Regions from separate parts of the Nocardioides epinepheli genome, predicted to be linked through region 2. Evidence: riboswitches for the same ligand, from Rfam matches in the RefSeq annotation. Region 2 holds a riboswitch; the other holds the start of a gene.
What was found. Region 2 has a riboswitch for cobalamin ahead of cobN (cobaltochelatase subunit CobN). Riboswitches for the same ligand answer to the same signal wherever they lie in the genome.
Positions count from the first base shown of each region.

Region 1: another riboswitch for cobalamin. It lies ahead of WMR31_RS14925 (prenyltransferase/squalene oxidase repeat-containing protein); the one in region 2 lies ahead of cobN (cobaltochelatase subunit CobN).

Region 1 is NZ_JBBMMC010000010.1:131,289-135,494, forward strand. Features, by position in the region: gene gatA (Asp-tRNA(Asn)/Glu-tRNA(Gln) amidotransferase subunit GatA) at 1-449, shown strand, start outside; gene gatB (Asp-tRNA(Asn)/Glu-tRNA(Gln) amidotransferase subunit GatB) at 446-1,966, shown strand; cobalamin riboswitch at 2,125-2,246, shown strand; gene WMR31_RS14925 (prenyltransferase/squalene oxidase repeat-containing protein) at 2,329-3,927, shown strand; gene WMR31_RS14930 (PT domain-containing protein) at 3,930-4,206, shown strand, end outside.
Region 2 is NZ_JBBMMC010000004.1:181,332-185,537, forward strand. Features, by position in the region: gene cobN (cobaltochelatase subunit CobN) at 1-2,066, opposite strand, end outside; cobalamin riboswitch at 2,103-2,229, opposite strand; gene wrbA (NAD(P)H:quinone oxidoreductase) at 2,426-3,016, opposite strand; gene WMR31_RS07505 (hypothetical protein) at 3,077-4,060, opposite strand; gene WMR31_RS07510 (alpha/beta hydrolase) at 4,122-4,206, opposite strand, start outside.

The DNA.
Region 1 (4,206 bases), on a different contig from region 2:
GATTCGGCGACGAGGTCAAGCGCCGCATCATCCTGGGCACCTACGCGCTCTCCAGCGGCTACTACGACGCCTACTACGGGCAGGCCGGCAAGGTGCGCACGCTGATCGCGCGCGACTTCGACGCCGCCTTCGAGGACGTCGACGTGCTGGCCTCCCCGACGGCGCCGACCACCGCGTTCCGGCTGGGGGAGAAGCTCGACGACCCGCTGGCGATGTACCTCAACGACCTCGCGACGATCCCGGCCAACCTCGCCGGCGTCCCCGGCATCTCGGTGCCCAGCGGCCTCGCCGACGAGGACCAGCTGCCCGCGGGCTTCCAGATCCTCGCCCCCGCGCTCGCCGACGAGCGGTGCTACCGGGTCGGCGCCGCGCTGGAGACGTTGCTGGAGAAGAAGTGGGGTGGGCCGATCCTCGACCGCGCCCCCGGCCTGGAAGGAGCGGCGCGATGAGCACCGACACCGACGTCACGCTGGTGCCCTTCGACGACGTCCTCGCCGCCTACGACCCGGCCCTGGGGCTCGAGGTGCACGTCGAGCTGAACACGAACACCAAGATGTTCTGCGGCTGCCCGGCCGTCTTCGGCGGCGACCCGAACACCCAGGTCTGCCCGACCTGCCTCGGCCTGCCCGGCGCGATGCCGGTGGTCAACGGCAAGGCCGTGGAGTCGGCGATCCGGATCGGCCTCGCGCTCAACTGCGAGATCGCGGAGTGGTGCCGCTTCGCCCGGAAGAACTACTTCTACCCGGACATGCCGAAGAACTTCCAGACCTCCCAGTACGACGAGCCGATCGCCTTCGACGGCTGGATGGACGTGAGCATCCCCGGCGACGACGGCGAGGTCGAGACCTTCCGCGTCGAGATCGAGCGCGCCCACATGGAGGAGGACACCGGCAAGTCGCTGCACGTCGGCGGCGCCACCGGCCGCATCCACGGCGCCGACTACTCCCTGGTCGACTACAACCGGGCCGGCATCCCCCTCATCGAGATCGTCACCAAGCCGATCGTCGGGGCGGGGGAGAAGGCCCCGCTGGTCGCCCGCGAGTACGTCAAGCAGCTGCGCGACCTGATCGTGGCGCTCGGCGTCTCCGAGGCCCGGATGGACCAGGGCAACCTGCGCGCCGACGTCAACCTCTCGCTCGCGCCCCGGGGCAGCGACGTGCTCGGCACCCGCACCGAGACCAAGAACGTCAACTCCTTCCGCTCGGTGGAGCGGGCGGTGCGCTACGAGATGGGCCGCCACGCCGCGGTGCTGAACGCCGGGGACTCGATCCTGCAGGAGACCCGTCACTGGCACGAGGACACCGGCATCACCACCAGCGGCCGGGAGAAGTCCGACGCCGAGGACTACCGCTACTTCCCCGAGCCCGACCTGGTGCCGGTGGCGCCGTCGCGCGAGTGGGTCGAGGAGCTGCGCGCCACCCTGCCGGAGAACCCGACCCAGAAGCGCGCCCGGCTCCAAGCAGAGTGGGGCTACACCGACCTGGAGATGCGCGACGTCGTCGCGGCCGGCGCGGTCGAGCCGATCGAGGCCACCGTCGCGGCCGGGACCACCCCGCAGGCCGCCCGCAAGTGGTGGCTGGCCGAGCTCGCCCGCCGCGCCAACGACGCCGGCGTCGAGCTCACCGAGGTCGGCGTCACGCCCCAGCAGGTCGCCGACGTCCAGGCGCTGGTCGAGGCCGGCACCATCAACGACAAGCTCGCCCGGCAGGTCTTCGACGGCCTGATCGCCGGCGAGGGCACCGCCGCCGAGATCGTGGAGGCCCGCGGGCTCGCGGTCGTCTCCGACGACGGCGCCCTCGGCGCCGCCGTCGACGCCGCCATCGAGGCCAACCCCGACGTCGCGGCCAAGATCCGCGACGGCAAGCACGCCGCCGCCGGAGCCCTGATCGGCGCGGTCATGAAGGAGATGCGCGGTCAGGCCGACGCCGCCCGGGTGCGCGAGCTGATCCTGGAGAAGCTCGCCTGACGTCGTCCGACGCGCTGACGACGCGACTTGTTACTGACCGTTCTTACCTCTGACCTGCGCTTGCAAGAGCAGGTCAGAGGTCACAACGGTCGGTAACAAGCCCGGCCCGCGAACGGCGAGTGGGCGCACCCGCGCGACGGGAGTAGGGTGCGGGCGTCCTACCAATCACCGTCCGTGGCGGGGGAAGCCGGTCGAAGTCCGGCGCTGACCCGCAACCGTAGGCAGGACCCGAGCGATCGGGCCTGCGAGCCGGAGCACCTGTCACGGGTCGCCTCACCGAATCGCTGTCGTGGAACACAGTGGGTGCACCCAGGAAGTCAGGCCTGGGGCCCGCTGGGCTTGCAGCGGGAAGGAAACCGCACATGTTGAACGGCTCGCTGCGACGCGGCGCCGCCCTGGTCACCACCGGGCTGGCCGGCGCCGCGCTCACCCTCGGCGGCCTCGTGGCCGTCGCCCCCTCCGCCTCGGCGGCCCCCGCCGACCCGGCCCCCGCGCAGCGCGGCGCCGCCTGGCTGGCCGGCGAGCCGGCCGGGGGACTCGTGTCCAGCCAGTACGGCGGCCCGGACGGCGGCCTGACGATCGACGTCGCCCTCGCGCTCGCCGCTGTCGGCGGGAACGGCCCCGCCGTCCAGTCGATCGCCGACGGCATGGCCGGCCTGGTCGACGCCGGCGGCTACGTCTCCGGCGAGGAGTACGGCGACGCCGGCAGCACGTACGCGGGAGCGGTCGCGAAGACCGTCGTCCTCGCCCAGGCCGCTCGCCGCGACATCAGCACCTACGGCGGCGAGGACTTCCTCGTCCGGCTGGAGCAGGTGACCAACGACGAGGGCCGGATCACCGACGTCTCCACCTACGGCGACTACGCCAACACCCTGGGCCAGTCCTTCGCCGCCCGCGCGCTCTACGACGGCGGCAGCGAGGAGCACACGATCGCGCGCGACTTCCTGCTCGCCCAGCAGTGCGAGGAGGGCTTCTTCCGTACCGACCTGGGCGCGACGATCGCGGCGGACTGCGACGCCGATCCGGCCGCCGCCCCGAGCACCGACACCACCGCGCTCGCCGTCCTCAACCTGCTCAGCCAGCGCACCAACGACACGGTGGCGCCGGCGCTCGAGCAGGCCTCGCGGTGGCTGCTTGCCGCCCAGCGGCCCGACGGCTCCTTCGGCAGCGACGCCGACATCCCGACCGGGAACGCCAACAGCACCGGTCTGGCCGGGTGGGCGCTCGGCGAGCTCGGCCACGCCGACGCCGCGGCCAAGGCGGCCGTGTGGCTGCGGGCCCGCCAGGTGGTGAACCCGGTCGGGCAGCGGGTCTACCTCCCCGACCTCGGTGGCGCCGTCGCCTACGACGCGGCCGACCTCACCCTCGCCCAGAGCGGCCCGATCGAGCCGGTCGACCGCGACCGGTACCGCCGCGCGAGCGTCCAGGCGGCCCCTGCGCTCCGCTACGCCCCCGACGGCGTCTCTCGGGTCGCCCAGGCGCCGACCCGGTTCCTGCGCGCCGGCAGCACCCAGCAGGTCACCGGCTCCGCCGCGCCCGGCGACGTCGTCGGCGTCCGGACGGCGAAGCCGACGGTCACCCACGCCGGCGCCACCGGCTCGTTCCGGGTGCGGATCACCCTGCCGTCGAAGACGGGCATGGTGCGCTACCAGGTCGCCGACAGCGACGGCGTCCTCGGGACCGTCACCTACCGCGTGCTCGGCAAGGCCACGGTCAAGGTCGTCGCACCCACGTCGGTCAAGCGCGGCACGCGCGTCGTGCTGAAGGCGCGCGGCCTCGTCAACGGCGAGCAGGCCACGTTCGTCGTGGGGGGCAAGAAGGTCGGGAAGGCCGTGGTCCGCAAGGGCGTCGCCAAGCTGCGGGTCAAGGTGAAGGCCAAGCCCGGCCGGGTGAAGGTCCGGGTCAACGGCGCCTTCGCGAACCTGCGGCACGGCGCCGCCACCGTCCGGGTCACCCGCTGATCATGACCTCGACTCAGCGCACGCCGGCTCGGCGCGTGCGGCTTCGCCGACTGCTGCTCGCCCCGGTCGCCGCCCTGCTGGTGGCGGCCGGGGCGAGCGCGCCGGCGGTCCTCGCTCCGGCTCCCGCGCAGGCGGCGGCCTGCACCGGCACGACGGGGGTCACCGTCGTCGTCGACTTCAACTCCCTCGGCGGCGGGGTGCAGGGCGCCTGCGTGAAGAGCGGCGGCAAGGCCGCCGGCCTGTTCAGCGACGCCGGCTTCACGCTCCGGTTCGCCTCGC
Region 2 (4,206 bases):
CACACCTGTGCCGCGCGCAGGATGGAGAGCACCAGGTTCACCCGCGCCTCGCCCGTGGGTGCGGCGCCGAGGACGTGCAGTCCGTCGCGGATCTGGGCGTCCTTGATCTCGCAGAGCCAGCCGTCGACGTGGAGCAGGAAGTCGTCGAACTCCTCGTCCCCGGGGCGCTCCTCGAGGCCGAGGTCGCGGTGCAGCTGTGCGGCGTGCATGAGCTGCCAGATCTCGCCGCGGATGGCCGGCAGCTTGGCCGGGTCCATCGCGGAGATCTTGTCGTACTCCTCGAGCAGCCCCTCGAGCCGGGCGATGTCGCCGTAGGACTCCGCGCGCGCCATCGGCGGCACCAGGTGGTCGACGATCGTGGCGTGGGCTCGTCGCTTGGCCTGAGCGCCCTCGCCGGGGTCGTTGACCAGGAACGGGTAGATCAGCGGCATGCTGCCGATCGCCGCGTCCGGACCGCAGGAGGCCGACAGTGCGGCGTTCTTGCCGGGAAGCCACTCCATCGAGCCGTGCTTGCCGAGGTGGACGACGGCGTCGGCGCCGAATCCGTGCTCCAGCCAGCGGTAGGCGCCGAGGTAGTGGTGGCTCGGCGGGAGGTCGGGGTCGTGATAGATCGCGACCGGGTTCTCCCCGAAGCCGCGTGGCGGCTGGATGAGCAGGACGACGTTGCCCGCGCGCAGCGTGGCAAGCACCAGCTCGCCCTGGTCGTTGACGAACAGCGATCCGGGGGAGGGGCCCCACTTCTGGACCATCGACTCGCGCAGGTCGTCGGGCAGGTCGGCCGTCCACGCGTCGTAGTCGGCCTGGCTGATGCGCACGTGCGCGTCACTGAGCTGGGCCGAGGTCAGCCACTCCTCGTCCTGACCGCCGGCGGCGATCAGGGCGTGGATCAGCGCATCGCCGGCGGCGGTGTCGTCGTCGAGGTCGAGCAGCGGCAGCACGACATTGTCCGCGCCCAGGTCGTAGCCGCTGTCCCGCAGACGGCGCAGCATCTGGATGGCGGAGACCGGGGTGTCCAGGCCCACGGCGTTGCCGATCCGCGCGTGCTTGGTGGGGTACGCCGAGAGCACCAGCGCCAGTCGCTTCTCGGCGTTCGGGAGGTGTCGCAGACGGGCGTGGTTGACAGCGATACGAGCCACGCGTGAGCAGCGCTCGGCGTCGGCGACGTACGCCGGCAGGCCGGCCGGATCGTCCGAGTCGATCTCCTTGAAGGAGAACGGCGCGGTGCTGATCCGCCCGTCGAACTCCGGGATCGCGATCTGGCCGGCATAGTCGAGCGGGCTGACGCCGTCGTCGGAGGCCTCCCACTCCGCTCGGCTGTTGGTTAGGCACAGCCCCTGCAGCACCGGAATGTCCAGGGCGGCCATCCGCTCGACGTCCCAGGCCTCGTCGTCACCACCGGCACTCGCCGCCGCGGGCACGGAGCCGCCGGCGGCGAGCACGGTCACGATCACGGCGTCCAGGGTGCCGAGCGCGGCGTACAGGTCGTCGGGTGCCGAGCGCAGCGAGCCGGCGAAGATCGGCACACCCACTGCTGCGCCGGTGTCGTCGATGGCCTCGCACAGCGCCCGGGCGAACCCGTTGTTGCCGCTGACCTCGTGCGCGCGGTAGTAGAGGACGCCGACCCGCGGCCGGTCGGTGGGCCGCTCGGCCATGCCCCAGGCGGGGACCTCCGCGGGCGGTTCGAAGCCCTCGCCGGTGAGCAGCACGGTGTCGGAGAGGAATGCGTGCAGCTGGCCGAGGTTCTCGGGCCCGCCCTCGGCGAGGTAGCGATGGGCCTCGGCGGCGACGCCGATCGGCACGGTGGACAGCTCCATCAGCTCCGCGCTCGGCTGCTGCTCGCCGCCGAGTACCACCACCGGCCGGTCTCCGACGAACAGCGCCTCGCGCCACGGGTCCAGGTCGTGCGGCGAGCCCAGGAGACGCACGACCACCAGGTCGACGTCCTCGAGCACCGGCAGCGAGCGCGCCGGATTCGCCCACACCCAGTCGGCACCGCTGGCCCGCGCGGACAGCAGGTCGGTGTCGGACGTCGACAGCAACGCGATACGGACAGACGGCTCGGCCATCGCCGGGTTCCTCCTCCGGGGTTCTCGCCCCGTCGATCGGTCGGAATGCCGGTGGTCAGTGTCTGGCTGGTCGTCGAGCGACATCACAGTGGCGGAACCGCCCCGGAATCACACCGGGTTCCTGCTCCACAGGCGAGGCCGAGCCTACGGGACGATGCGTCGGTGGAGCCATCGGGTCCACCTCGTCCGCCACGGTCGGTGAGGTCTGCGGCGATCCGTTCGACGTCGCGATGAAGGGCGGCGAGCTGTTGGTGAGCAGCCGCCGAGGGGCTCGAGCGGGGGACCACGACGTGTAGCTGCAGTGCCCTGTCACCGGCCCGGCCCCCGCCCGAGCCGGTGACCACGGCAGCCGTGGCGGGTCAGTCCTCCAGGCGCTGGGCGACGTCGACCACGCGGGTGACGAGGTGATCGAGCGCGGCGTTCGCGGTCTCGTCCACGCCGTCGCCTCCGGTGACCACGCCGACGCCGTACGGGTTGCCGTCGGCGAACTTGATCTGGTCGGTGTAGCCGGGCGGCACGATGATGCCGCCGAAGTGGCAGAACGTGGTCAGCATCGCGAGCAGGGTCGTCTCCTGCCCGCCGTGCCTGGTCTGGCTGGAGGTGAACGCGGCGTACACCTTGTCGGCGAGCCTGCCCTCCTGCCACAGCGGGCCGAGGGTGTCGATGAACGACTGGAGCTGGCTGGTGACGTGGCCGTAGCGGGTGCCGGAGCCCATGATCACGGCGTCGGCCCAGTCGATGTCCTCGGGCTCGGCGACCGGCTGGCCGCCGACGGAGGCGGCGTGCGCGGCCCAGCCCTCGACGCTCTGGACGACCTCGTCCGGTGCGGTCTCCCGGACCCGGCGCAGGCGCACCTCGGCGCCCTTGGCCTCGGCGGTCGCGGCCATCCGCGACGCCATCGCGTGGGCCGTGCCGTAGCTGGAGTAGTAGATGATTGAAAGTTTGGTCATGTGGCCACCGTAGTGGGGGGCCGCGAGAGCCGCCCGCCGAGCGGCGTGAGGTGTGGGAAGTCAGTCGGTGGGGTCGAGCGGCACCGTGAGCCGGAGCAGCAGCGCGGCAGCGACGTAGCGCATGCGACCGATGGGGGTCCGCGGGTCGTAGCCGAGCTCGCGGGTCAGTGCGTCGTGGCGGGCCTGGATGCTGGAGTGGTGCATGCCGAGGCGGGTCGACGCGGCACGCATGCTCTCGCACTCGACGAGCGCGAGGAGCACTTCGCGGGCGCGGTCGTCGAGTTGCGCGAGCGCGGTGACGTCGGGGTGAGGGGCTTCGGGGTCATAGGAGAGGGCGAGCCCGAGCATGGCTCCGAGGGTGGTCGAGTCGACGACCGGATCGGCCCTGCTGGTGAGGCGCTGGGCCACCACCGCGCCCTCCCAGGACTCGGGCGCGCGGTCGGCGCGGGTCCAGGTGCCGAGCCCGGCGCGGGCCCCGACGGGTGTCTGTCCGGTGAGGTCGAGGGTGGCTCGCAGCATGCCGTAGCGGGTCGCCACGACGGTCGACGCAGCTCCCTCGATCCGGTCCTCGAGCCGGGTGGCGATCACCCGGATCTGGGCCCCGGGATTGATGCGGAGGCGCGCCAGGGCCGCCGTTCGCTCGCCGTGGGGCGTCGCGTGGTCCAGCACCAGATCGAGGCTGCCGTCACGTCCGCGTTTCGCCTCCAGCAGCTCGACGGCGAGTGCGAGGCGCTCGACGACCATCTCGTCGTTGGCGTGGAGGGTTCCGTCTCGCTCGAGCCACACCCGCGAGTGTGCGCCGGAGCGCTCGGGTGAGCGGCAGGTGCCCGCGGTGGTCTCGCACCTCTTGCCGGACGGGTCGAACCTGCTTACTCGGCCACGGCGCTCGGCCCCGGCCACCGTGCCGCTCAGGGCCGCTGCTGCCCGGAGCAGGGCGTCGAGCCCGACGCCTGCGGCCACGAGCGCATCGAAGTAGGTGACGACCTTCAGGGCCTCGCTTGCTTCGGGATCCAGGGCGGTGAGCCGCCCGAGGAGTTCCTGCATGTGCGCTCCAGCGTCGGGTTGTCCAGCCTAACGCTCCGGCGTCGACCGGCGAGCGCGTGGCTCAGGTAGCGAGGTGTCGCGTGACCCAGCTGTCCCGAGCGGCGATCGCCGCCTGGGAGACCGCAGTGTGCGGGGCGAGCAGGTCG